2 regions of the Belnapia sp. genome follow, and region 1 is predicted to be linked to the other one. Evidence: riboswitches for the same ligand, from Rfam matches in the RefSeq annotation. Region 1 holds a riboswitch; the other holds the start of a gene.
What was found. A riboswitch is a leader RNA that binds a small molecule or an ion and turns the genes downstream of it on or off. The one in region 1 is predicted to bind glycine.
Positions count from the first base shown of each region.

Region 2: linked by a shared signal. The riboswitch ahead of AC5JJ1_RS11985 (D-amino acid dehydrogenase) and the one ahead of gcvT (glycine cleavage system aminomethyltransferase GcvT) in region 1 are both predicted to bind glycine.

Region 1 covers NZ_JCACHU010000182.1:90,182-98,295, reverse strand. The annotation lists gene gcvP (aminomethyl-transferring glycine dehydrogenase) at 1-1,857, opposite strand, end outside; gene gcvH (glycine cleavage system protein GcvH) at 1,854-2,231, opposite strand; gene gcvT (glycine cleavage system aminomethyltransferase GcvT) at 2,244-3,350, opposite strand; glycine riboswitch at 3,397-3,492, opposite strand; glycine riboswitch at 3,496-3,587, opposite strand; gene AC5JJ1_RS28860 (hypothetical protein) at 3,646-4,173, opposite strand; gene ispH (4-hydroxy-3-methylbut-2-enyl diphosphate reductase) at 4,281-5,264, shown strand; gene AC5JJ1_RS28850 (homoserine kinase) at 5,272-6,252, shown strand; gene rnhA (ribonuclease HI) at 6,242-6,703, shown strand; gene AC5JJ1_RS28840 (Pvc16 family protein) at 6,788-7,288, shown strand; gene AC5JJ1_RS28835 (SDR family oxidoreductase) at 7,368-8,114, shown strand, end outside.
Region 2 covers NZ_JCACHU010000080.1:236-4,533, reverse strand. The annotation lists glycine riboswitch at 800-902, shown strand; glycine riboswitch at 906-1,002, shown strand; gene AC5JJ1_RS11985 (D-amino acid dehydrogenase) at 1,044-2,315, shown strand; gene AC5JJ1_RS11980 (IS110 family RNA-guided transposase) at 2,795-3,865, opposite strand; partial or broken gene AC5JJ1_RS11975 (IS6 family transposase) at 4,173-4,253, shown strand.

The DNA.
Region 1 (8,114 bases):
GCCGACGACGACGACCTTCATCCCCGCCATCACCGCCGAGGCCGGGTTGGTGCCATGGGCGCTGGAGGGGATGAGGCAGACATCGCGCTGCGCGTTGCCCTGGGCGCGGTGCCAGGCGCGGATGGCGAGCAAGCCGGCATACTCGCCCTGGCTGCCGGCATTCGGCTGCAGCGAGACGGCGGCGAAGCCGGTGATGGCGCAGAGCCAGGACTCCAGCCGCTTGATCATCTCGAAATAGCCCTCGGCCTGATCCTCCGGTGCGAAGGGGTGAATGTCGGCGAAGCCCGGGAAGGTGACCGGGATCATCTCCGCCGTCGCATTCAGCTTCATCGTGCAGGAGCCGAGCGGGATCATGCTGCGGTTCAGCGCGACGTCCTTGTCCTCGAGCCGCTTGAGGTAGCGCAGCATCGCATGCTCGGAGTGATGGCTGCGGAAGACCTCGGCGGTGAGGTAGGGGCTGCGGCGAACGAGGGCCGGCGGCAGGCTGGCCTCCGGCCGCAGCGCATCGAGCGCGCCGCCGCCGAGCAGCTCGGCGAGAGAGGCGAGCTCGTCCCGCGTCACCGTCTCGTTGAGGGCGATGGAAACGCAGCCCTCATCGACGCGCCAGAGGTTGAAGCCGCGCGCCACGGCGCCCTGCACCAACGAATCCGCACGGTCGCCGGCCTCGATGGCGATGGTGTCGAAAAAGGCAGCATGCCGCAGCGTAAAGCCGCCGCGCCGCGCCGCATCGGCCAGCAGCCGCGCCTGGAGGTTCACCCGGCGGGCGATGCGCGCCAGTCCCTCCGGCCCGTGCCAGACGGCATACATCCCCGCCATCACGGCGAGCAGCACCTGCGCGGTGCAGATGTTCGAGGTCGCCTTCTCGCGGCGGATATGCTGCTCGCGGGTCTGGAGCGCGAGGCGCATGGCCGGATTGCCCGCGGCATCAACCGAAACGCCGACGAGGCGGCCGGGCAGCAAGCGCTTGAGCGGGTCCTTCACCGCCATATAGGCGGCATGCGGCCCGCCATAGCCGAGCGGCACGCCGAAGCGCTGGGTGCTGCCGATGACGACATCGGCGCCCATCTCGCCGGGCGGCGTCAGCAGGCAGAGCGAGAGCGGGTCGGCGGCGACGATGGCGAGGCCGCCCACGGCCTGCACCGCGGCGATCTCGGGCGCGAGGTCGCGCACCTCGCCGGTCGTGCCGGGATAATTCAACAGCAGGGCGAAGGGCTTCTCGGCCGCGGCCGCCTCGGCGATGCCGGCGGGCGGGGCGACCACGACGCGGAGCCCGACCGGCTCGGCCCGCGTCCGCACCACTGCCAGCGTCTGCGGGTGCAGGTCGGCGGCGACCAGCAGCGTGTCGCCCTTGCCCTTATGCGCCGCATGGGCGAGCGCCACCGCCTCGGCCGCCGCCGTGCCCTCGTCGAGGAGGGAGGCATTGGCGACCGGCAGGCCGGTGAGGTCTGCCACCATGGTCTGGAAGTTTACCAGCGCCTCGAGCCGCCCCTGGGCGATCTCCGCCTGGTAGGGCGTGTAGGCGGTGTACCAGCCGGGGTTCTCCAGCACGTTGCGCAGGATCACCGGCGGCACATGGGTGCCGTGATAGCCGAGGCCGATCAGCGACTTCACCCGGCTGTTCCGCTCGGAGAGGCCGCGCAGCTCGGCAATGACCTCGGCCTCCGTCGCCGGCGGCGGCAGGCCAGTCAGGTCGGCGCCTGCGATGGCGGCCGGCACGGTGCGGCTGGCCATCTCCTCGAGGCTCGCCGCGCCGACGACGCGCAGCATCTCGGTGATGTCCTCGGGGCCCGGGCCGATATGGCGGCGGGCGAATTCCGTGCCTTCCTCCAGCGCGGCCAGTTCGACAAGAGCGCTCATGCCTGGCTGTCCACGAAGGCGGCGTAGGCGCTCTCATCCATCAGCGCGGCGACGGCGGCGGGGTCGGCGGGCTCGATCTTGAAGAACCAGCCCTCGCCCGTCGGCTCGCGGTTGATGAGGCCGGGGTCGTCCGTCAGCGCCGCATTCACCTCGACGATGCGCCCGGCGATCGGGGCATAGACGTCGGAGGCGGCCTTCACGCTCTCGACCACGGCGATCGCCTCGCCGGCCGCGACCTCGCGCCCGATCTCGGGCAGGTCGACGAAGACCACGTCGCCAAGGGCGTTCTGCGCATGGTCGGTGATGCCGATGGTGGCGGCATCGCCCTCGGCCCGCACCCACTCATGGTCCTGGGTGTATTTCAGCTCTGGCATGGCTCGGTGTCCTCAGCGGGCGTAGCGGTGGGGAACGAAGGGCATGGGCGCGATGCGGGCCGCAAGCGGCCGGCCGCGCACGATCAACTCGATAGGGGTGCCATCGGCGGCATGGGGGCGGGCGACATAGCCCATCGCCATCGGCGCCTCGAGCGAGGGGCCGAAGCCGCCGGAGGTGACGCTGCCGATGGTCTCGCCGCCCGGGGCATGGATCATTGTCTCGCCGCGGGCCGGCTGGCGCCCCTCGGGGCGGAGGCCGACGCGGACCCGGGCGGTGCCGTTGGCCAGCTCCTCCCGCACCCGCTCGGCGCCAGCGAAGTCCCAGGCCATGCGGCGGCGCTTGCCGATGGACCAGGTGAGGGCGGCCTCGACCGGGCTCGTCGTCTCGTCGATATCGGTGCCGTAGAGGCAGAGCCCGGCCTCGAGCCGCAGCGAATCGCGGGCGCCGAGGCCGGTGGGCTGCACGCCGGGCAGGCTCAGCAGGTGCTTCGCCAGCGCCTCGGCCGATTCGGCGGGGGCGCCGATCTCCCAGCCATCCTCGCCGGTATAGCCGCTGCGGCTGGCGATGACGGGGATGCCGCCGATCTCGGCCTCGGCGATGCCCATGAAGGAGAGCGCCGCGAGCGCCGGGGCGACCGGCGCCATGGCCGGCGCGGCGCCCGGCCCCTGGAGGGCCAGCAACGCCCGGTCCGGCCGGCGGTGGAGGCGGACGCCGGCGGGCAGGACCGATTCGACCAGGTCGAAATCATCGTGCTTGCGGCTGGCATTGACCACCAGCAGCAGCCGGTCGCCCAGATTGGCCACCATGAAGTCGTCGAAGATGCCGCCCTCCGGCGTCATCAGCAGGCCGTAGCGCTGGCGGCCGGGCTTCAGCCCCTGCACATCGGCGGGCGTCACCTGCTCCAGCGCCGCCGCCGCGCCGTCGCCAACCAGCTCGGCCTGGCCCATATGGGACACGTCGAAGAGGCCGGCCGCGCTTCGGACGTGCAGGTGCTCGGCCATGATCCCGGCCTGGTACTGGACCGGCATGGCATAGCCGGCGAAGGCGACCATCCGGCCCCCGAGGGCGCGGTGCAGGCCGGCGAGCGGCGTCTCGAGCAGTGTATCGGTCTCGGCCACGGGTCCCCCGACCGCATCTGCGGCGTGAGTTGAAGTCCGTGGCCCCCCTCTGTCCGGTGAACCTGAGAGATTCGGCGGGCGGCCTTGGGCCGGGCCTTACTCCTTCGGTGCCGGTGCCTTGCGGCACCAGGCTTTCCAGAGGCCCCTTCTCCGCGCGGCCCTTCTGCCTGAGCGTTTCCGGGGGCCGGTTGCGCCTTCGGCGGGGGCGTCGCCACCCCTCTCTCCCGCGCGGTATCTGCGGGTGAGACTGTCTACTCCCGCAGGGGCTGCGGGCGCAATGGCCCGTTGCGGGCGATCAGCGCGGCCCGCGGCGGCGGTTGAGCGCCAGGTCCTGCTCGTCGAGCTGGAAGGAGACCAGGATCCGGTAATCCCCCGCCCGCCGATTCGCCCCGACCGGCAGGCTGATGGAGACCGGTGCGCTGCTGACCGAGGCCCGCGTCTCGTTCCGGCCGAAGACCACCCTGTCGGTGAAGTTCTGCCGGCTGAGGATGGCATCCGTCTGCCGGTCGAGCACGGCGACGAACCAGGGCAGCTCGACCGCCCGCCCCTCGGAGGCCGGGCCGCGCTCCACCGAGAAGCCGGCCGTCATCGTCACGTCGATGCTGCGCTCGCCCCGCCCGGCCTTGCAGGTGCCGTTGATGCTGACCAGCCGGGCATCGTAGTCGAGGCCGGTGAGGTCCTGCGGGCCGCCGGCGCGGTAGCGGGTGAGGTCGGCCCCCTCCCCCAGCAGGCCCGGATTCGGGCAGGCGATCGGCAATTGGGTGCCGATGCCGCCGCCGCACCCGGCCAAAAGCAGCGCCAACAGGACAAGACTCGACCGCATCACCATATCCCCCTTGAGCCCGGACGGCGGGCCGCTAGTGTGCGCCCCGCCCACTGTGCCCGCCGGCCCTTCGGCACGGCAAATAGCGCCAGCGAGCGAGAGGCACCATGGACCTGCACCCCCACGCGCCCGAGCGCAACCTGCCCCGCCTGGACGTCCTCCTGGCCGGACCCCGCGGCTTCTGCGCCGGCGTCGACCGCGCGATCAAAATCGTGGAGGAGGCGATCCGCCGCTACGGCGCCCCCGTCTATGTCCGGCACGAGATCGTCCACAACCGCTTCGTGGTCGAGAGCCTGGAGCGGCAGGGCGCCATCTTCGTGGAGGAGCTGGACGAGGTGCCGGACGATGCGCCGGTCGTCTTCTCCGCCCATGGCGTGCCGAAATCGGTCCCGGCCGAGGCCAGCCGCCGCAAGCTCTTCTACCTCGACGCCACCTGCCCGCTGGTCAGCAAGGTGCACCGCGAGGCGGAGCAGCATTTCAGCCGCGGCCGGCACATCCTGCTGATCGGCCATGCCGGGCATCCGGAGGTGGTGGGCACCATGGGCCAGCTGCCCGAGGGCACCGTCACCCTGATCGAGGACGAGGCGCAGGCCCGCACGGCGCCGGTGCCGGAGGACCGGCCGCTGGCCTTCATCACCCAGACCACCCTCTCGGTCGACGACACGACGGATATCGTGGCGGCGCTGCGCGAGCGCTTCCCCGGGATCCACGCGCCGGCGAAGGAGGACATCTGCTACGCCACCACCAACCGCCAGGCGGCGGTGAAGGCGATCGCCGACCGGGCGGAGCTGATGGTGGTGGTAGGCGCGCCCAATTCCTCCAACTCGCTGCGCCTCGTCGAGGTCGCCGAGCGCGCCGGCTGCCCGCGGGCGGTGATGGTGCAGCGGGGCCGCGACCTCGACCTCTCGCTGGCCGAGGGGCTCTCCACCATCGGCGTCACCGCCGGCGCCAGCGCACCCGAGGTGCTGGTGGAGGAGGTGCTGGCCCGGCTGCGGGAGCGCTTCACCCTGGCCATCGAGGAGGTGGTGGTGGCGGAGGAGACCATCACCTTCAAGCTGCCGGGCGCGCTGCAGACCGAGGGCGCGCGCTAGCCCCGCAATGGCCGTCTATACCGAGGTCACCGACGAGGCGCTCCGGGCCTTCCTCGCCGCCTATCCGCTCGGCGGGCTGCTCGCCTTCCGCGGCATCGCGGAGGGGGTGGAGAACTCGAACTACGCGCTGAAGACCGAGGCGGGCGACTTCATCCTCACCCTATACGAGAAGCGCGTCGACCCGGCGGAGCTACCCTGGTTCCTCGCGCTGATGGAGCACCTGGCGGGGCGCGGCCTGCGCTGCCCGCAGCCGGTGCAGGCGCGGGACGGCCTCGCGCTGCGCGAGTTGGCGGGGCGGCCGGCGGCGATCTGCACCTTCCTCCCCGGCGTCTGGCCGCGGCGCGTGCGGCCGGAGCATGGGGCGCCGCTCGGCGATGCCCTGGCGCGGCTGCATGCGGCCGGCGCCGACTTCACGGCCGAGCGGCCGAACGGGCTTGGACCTCAGAGCTGGCGGCCGCTGCTCGACCGCTGCCGGCCGGGCGGCGATGCGGTGCAGCCGGGCCTCGTCGCCGAGCTGGACGGGCGGCTGGAGGCGATCCTTGCCGACTGGCCGGCGCCGGGGCGGCTGCCGGCCGGACAGATCCATGCCGACCTGTTCCCGGACAACGTCTTCTTCCTGCCAGGCCCGGGCGGCAAGCCCGAGGTCTCCGGACTGATCGACTTCTACTTCGCCTGCACCGACCTGCTGGCCTATGACATCGCCGTCTGCCTCAATGCCTGGTGCTTCGATGCGGACGGCGCCTACAACGTGACGCGGGCGCATGCGGTGCTGGCCGCCTACCAGCGGATCCGCCCGCTCTCGCCAGCCGAGCGCGCGGCGCTGCCGGTGCTCTGCCGCGGCGCCGCCATCCGCTTCCTCCTCACCCGCCTCTACGACTGGACGGCGACGCCGGCCGGCGCGCTGGTGACGCGGAAGGACCCGCTGGAATACCTGGGGAAGCTCCGCTTCTTCGCCGCTGCCGAAGGACCGGGCGCCCTTGGCCTCTGACGACCCCCAGGCACCGGTCGAGATCTGGACCGATGGCGGCTGCAAGCCCAATCCCGGCCCCGGCGGCTGGGCGGCCATCCTGCGCTACGGCGAGACGGAGCGGGAGCTCTCCGGCGGCGACCCGGAGACGACCAACAACCGCATGGAGCTGATGGCGGCGATCAGCGCGCTCGAGGCGCTGAAGCGCCCCTGCCGCGTCGTCCTCCACACCGACAGCGAGTATGTGCGGAACGGCATCAGCCGCTGGATCAACGGCTGGGTCAGGAACAACTGGCGCAACGCGGCGAAGGAGCCGGTCGCCAACATGGCGCTGTGGCAGCGGCTGCTGGCGGCGGCCAAGCCGCATCAGGTGGAGTGGCTCTGGGTGCGTGGCCATGCCGGCGACCCGATGAACGAGCGGGCGGACCGGCTGGCGACCGAGGCCAGGCTGCGGCTGGCGGGCCAGCCGTAAGCGCCTCCGGACGAAGAGGGGCCCGTCGGCGGAAACCGCGAATCGGGCCCGGCCGTTGGCACCGGTACAGCGTCGGAGTCCGCCATGCCCATCGCAGCCGCCAGCGCCGCCCTCACCCGCCACCTCCGCGACAGCCTGGAGCGCGACGGCGCGCTGCAGGGGATGGAGGTGGAGGCGATGACCCTGTCCCAGGCGCGGACCAATCCGGGCCATGGCATCGCCCTCATCCTCTGGCGCGTCCAGCCGGAGGAGCCCCCCGGCGACACCTCGCCGCTGCGCACCGCCTCGAAGGCCGATCCGCCCGAGGGGACGGGCATGCGCCTCCGCTACCTGCTGACGGTGCGCGGCCATGACAGCGCGGCGGAGCAGGCGATGCTCGGCCATTGCATGCAGGCCCTGGAGCGGAACCCGGTGATCCAGTCCGCCGGCGAGCCCGGCGACATCGAGGCGGAGGCGCTGGTCGTGACCCTCGAGCACCTGCCGGACGAGACCTACCTCCGGCTGCTCGAGGCCTGCGGCGATCCGCCGCCGCTGCTGTTGCCCTACATGGTCCACAGCATGCGGCTGCGGCCCGGCTTGGGCTGAGGGCGGAAGGAACCCCCGAGCGGGGCGGCTCGTTCCTCCTGTCATATTGCATCGCAACATGACTGGCACAGGATACCCGATGCCCGAGTCTCGTATCATCGTCATCACCGGCGCCTCCAGCGGCATCGGCCGCGCCACGGCGCTGGCCTTCGCCCGCCGCGGCGACCGGGTGGTGCTCGCCGCCCGCCGCGCCGCCATGCTCGAGGAGGTGGCGCGAGAATGCATCGCCGCGGGCGGCGAGGCGCTGGCCGTGCCGACCGACGTCACCGACGAGCAGCAGGTGGAGGAGCTCGGCCGCCGGACGATCGCGCGCTTCGGCCGCCTCGACGCCTGGTTCAACAATGCCGGCGTCGCCGCCTTCGGCCGGCTGGACGCCATCCCGATGGAGGCCTGGCGGCGGCTGATCGAGATCAACCTCTTCGGCTATGTCCATGGTGCCAGGGTCGCCATGCGGCATTTCCGCGCCCGGGGCCGCGGCGTGCTGGTGCAGAACGCCTCCATCGTCGGCCGCACGGCGAAGCCGGACGGCACCGCCTATGCCACCAGCAAATTCGCCATCCGCGGCTTCTCCGAGGCGCTGCGGCAGGAGGTGCTGGACCAGCCCGGCATCCAGATCTGCACCGTGCTGCCCTCGGTGATCGACACGCCCTTCTTCCAGCATGCCGCCAACTACAGCGGCCGCCAGGTCCAGGCCGCGCCGCCCATCTACACCGCCGAGGAGGTGGCGGAGACGGTGCTCCGCTTGGTCGAGCGGCCGGAGGCGGAGGTGATCGTCGGCGGCTTCGGCCAGATCGCCGCGGCGCAGGAGCGGTTGGCCCCGACGCTC
Region 2 (4,298 bases), on a different contig from region 1:
CAGCAACTCCGGTCACAGAGCCTAACATCGCCAGCCGAGCCGGCTCGTCGGCCAGGGTCCTCTGCGTACGCCGCAAGTTGGCCGAACGGATTCAACGCCCGCCCTGCCCCATCGCCGCCGCCAACCACAGCTTCACCGGAAGCTCTGAAACCCACCCCACCGGTTGGGCATTTTATGCCCGGCTGGGACCCGCTGCTGCCGCCGATCCAACCTGTCGAGGCTGCCGCCGATGTCCCGACTAGAAGCAGCCACAAGCCGCGTACCATCAAGCCGGAGCGCCCAGAGGGCACGCCAAGGTCGACCAAGCGGGCTTTTGCCGATCCCTTCGCGGCGGATGACACCTGCACCAACTGCATCCGCTGCGGCTATCTTGTCTCGCCGGCACGAGAGCGACGCGGTTTGCTGACTTGCGCGCAGTGCCGCTGAGACGCCAGCCGCAAGGCCAGGAGTAGCGCGGCTCGTTGAGGTAAGCTCAGCCGGGATTCCCCCAGGCTTCTCGATCCGCAACTTGGTCGAGGTAGCGGTGTGAGATGGCCAGCGGCTCTTATCGCATGTGACTGACTTAGCTCAGTCGATTGGGGTATCGCTGTGGTGCCGCCACTGACGGCGGCTTTATGTCCTTGTTGATCGGAAAGCGGCGGTTTGTCGCCCGAGTCCGTGCCTGCTGGGTTGCTCGGGGAAGTTTTCAGCCGCGACGTATATACGCCGCGACAGGGTTTGGACGGCCGAAGAGAGCGCAAGACCGATGCAGAAATTCCGTTGACTTGGCAGAGGTGGCTCACGATATCGCCTTTGTCCGCTGAGGTATGCGGGAGAGAGCTTCGGGGTCCTACGGGATCTGGAGGCCGCCGAAGGAGCAACCCCCCGGGAAACTCTCAGGCACCCAGGACCGCGTAGCGAGGACGATCTGGAGAGAGGCGCCGCTGTGGCGCCCGCCGAAGGGGATATCCCGCCGCTTTCGCCAGGAAAGCCCGGGCTAAGCTCTCAGGCACCGAGACAGATGGGGGCAGGGACGGCCGTCATACCGTTCGCTGCGAACCTTTGTGTCGGAGCGTGATGTGAGCACAATCGCAGTCATCGGATCGGGAATCACTGGGGTCACCACGGCCTACGCGCTCCTGCGACGCGGGCATGACGTGGTGGTGCTCGACCGCCACCGCTACGCCGCTATGGAGACCTCGTTCGCCAACGGCGGACAGCTGTCTGCCAGCAACGCCGAGGTCTGGAACAGCACGGCCACCGTGCTGAAAGGCATGAAGTGGATCCTGCGCCAGGATGCGCCGCTGCTGCTGAACCCGCGGCCGAGCGTTCACAAGTATTCCTGGCTAGGCGAGTTCACTGGCCAGATTCGGAACTACCGCGCCAACACGATCGCCACCACGAGGCTGGCCATTGAGGCGCGCAAGCACCTGTTCTCGATCGCCGAGGAGGAAGGTATCGATTTCGACGTCGAGCAGCGCGGCATCTTACACGTCTATCGAGACCAAGCCGGCTTCGACGCCGCCGCACGCGTCAACGTGCTGCTGCGGGAGGGTGGCCTGGATCGGCATTCTGTCACGCCGGAGGAGATGCGCCGGATCGAACCGACGCTGCACGGCAGCTACTATGGCGGCTTCTTCACCCCATCGGACTCCACCGGCGACATCCATAAGTACACGCGCGGCCTCGCCGAGGCCTGCCAGCGCCGCGGCGCCCGCTTCCTGTTTGAGGCCGACGTGACCGCGATCCGGCATGAGCGGGACGGCATCGTGGTCGCGTGGCGGCCGGCCACAGGCGACGAAGGTACCGAGCTCCTGCGGGTCGATGCCGTCGTGATCTGCGCCGGCGTCGCCAGCCGTCGCTTCGCCGCCATGCTCGGCGACCGCATCAACGTCTATCCGGTGAAGGGCTATTCCATCACCGTCCACCTCGACGATCCGCGCAGCCGAGAGGCGGCGCCCTCGGTCAGCCTGCTGGACGACGCCACCAAGATCGTCAGCAGTCGGCTCGGCATCGACCGCTTCCGGGTAGCCGGCACGGCTGAGTTCAACGGCGAGAACCGTGACATCCGCATGGACCGTATCCGTCCGCTGGTGCGCTGGACGGAGGAGCTCTTTCCTGAGGTCAACACCGCCCGCACCGTGCCCTGGGCGGGGCTGCGGCCGATGACGCCTGGCATGCTGCCGCGCATCGGCGCTGGCAGCCGGCCGGGCGTGTTCTACAATACCGGCCACGGTCATCTCGGCTGGACGCTCTCGGCCGCTACCGCACAGATGGTGGCCGAGGCCGTGGGTGGGGCCGAAGCCACCACCCCGGCAGTGCCCCTGGCGGCCTGATCCGCCGCCACCCGGCATCTTGCCGGGTGGCGTCATTCACGCTGCGGCTCCCGCCGTGACCACGGACGCAACACGAAAGGCCGCCATGCAAGCCACTTCATTCCCAACGGATCAACGCGCGACCGATGCGGGCAGGGCAGGCCCAGAGGCACTTGCAATACAGGTTTGCAGGGCGGCCAGCGATTTGTCCAACCCTGTCGCTGGCTGACGAACAGTGAGCCAGACCTGGACGCGAGTTGCCGATCCTACCGACACCGCTCTGCTTCCCGCATGGTTCGTCGACCGCATGCTCGATGTGCGCGGCGGATCCTTCGGGCTCCTGCTCACCACCGGGGACGTGCTACGCGTCTCCTCGCTCGTGGCCGTGCATCCGTCTTCGAGCGGCACCGTCTTGCTCGACATGAGCCTCGATCGGGCGGGTGTGCCGGAGGGTGTGGATACAGCTTGGCGTTCCAAAGGCACCGATGCTCCTATAGTGGTCAAGCGGCGTTTTGGGCTGGGCAGACGCCTTTGGATGGACGGCAGAGATAGCCGAAGATCTCGCGTGCGACGAAGCGCTTGAGGCAGCGAATGATCTCCCGCTTGCTCTTGCCCTCAGCCGTGCGACGCCGGAGGTAGTCGATGGTGGGCTGGTGAGTGCGCATGCGCACGACCACCACGCGGTGGAGGGCAGCGTTGGCCTGACGATGCCCACCGCGGTTCAACCTATGCCTGCTGGTTTTGCCGCTCGAAGCCGGCACTGGGCAGGCGCCGCAGAGCGTGGCGAAGGCAGCTTCGGAGTGGATCCGCTCCGGCTCGTCGCCGACGAGGACAAGCATCTCCGCCGCGGTCGCGGTCCCCATGCCATGCGCCGCGACCATCTCCGGCGCGCACCGCTCGGCCAGCCGGCCGAGGTGGGCATCGTGTGACCGGATCTCGACGTCGAGGTCGAGCCAGCGGCGAGCGATGGCACGCAGGCTGGCCTTGGCTGAAGCGGTGGTCGTGGTCAGCGGCCCCGGCCGCAATGCCGCCAGATGCCGGACCAGCGCCACCCGGCCGGCGACTGCCTCGAGCTGCTCGCGCAGAGCTGCCGGAGCGCTGATCATGATGGCCTTCAGCGCCAGCATGGCCTGGGTGCGCGCCTTGACGGCGGTGTCACGGGCGACCTTGAGGTGCCTGATCATCTCCACCTTACCTGTGCCGGCCTTGGGCAAAGCCGTGGCCTGCCCACCCAGCACGGCGCGGGCGGCGCCTTCGGCATCGAGGTGGTCCGTTTTGCCATGCCGGTGGCGCCGCCCGCGATCGGGCCGGCCGGCCTCGTGAACGGTATGGCCCGTCGCACGAAGAAAGCGCGCCAGGCCAGCACCGTACGCGCCCGTGCCCTCGATGCCGAAGGCGCGGACGGCTCCCAGTGATCGGGCCCAGGCCTCGAGCTCACGGTAGCCCTCAAGGCCAACACGGATCGTCAGCTCCCCAACCCGGGCGCCGAGCCCGGTGACGGCCACGGCGGCGTGGGTGTGTTTGTGAGTGTCGATGCCGACGATGATGTCGTGTGGGCTGGCCTTGTTCATGCTGCCGGTTCTCCCATCGGGTGCGGGTCCGGAGATCCGGCGGGCGAGCAGGACTGTGACGGGATGGACGGCCTCAGGCTTCTATGAGGTCACCTCCCGCCCGATCGCCGAGCGTCGTCCGGCAGGCCGACACGTCGGTACCATGACACCGGGTCAATCAAGTTGAGGGTCAGACCCGCCGGACAACACCAACACTCTCATAGTCAAGTTGACCGGGCTGGGCCGGCGGAGCAGCCATCGGTAAAAGCCCGAAAAGTGTTCTCTTGCCGCCAAGTCGCCCTATGCCGGTCACCGGTTTCCGGCCGAGGTGATCAGCCAAGCGGTTTGGCTCTACTTTCGCTTCCCTCTCAGTCTACGCATGGCCGAGGAGATGCTGGCCGCTCGCGGGCATTGTCACATTGTTTGGTGACCGGGTGCGTTCGACCGCAAGGCA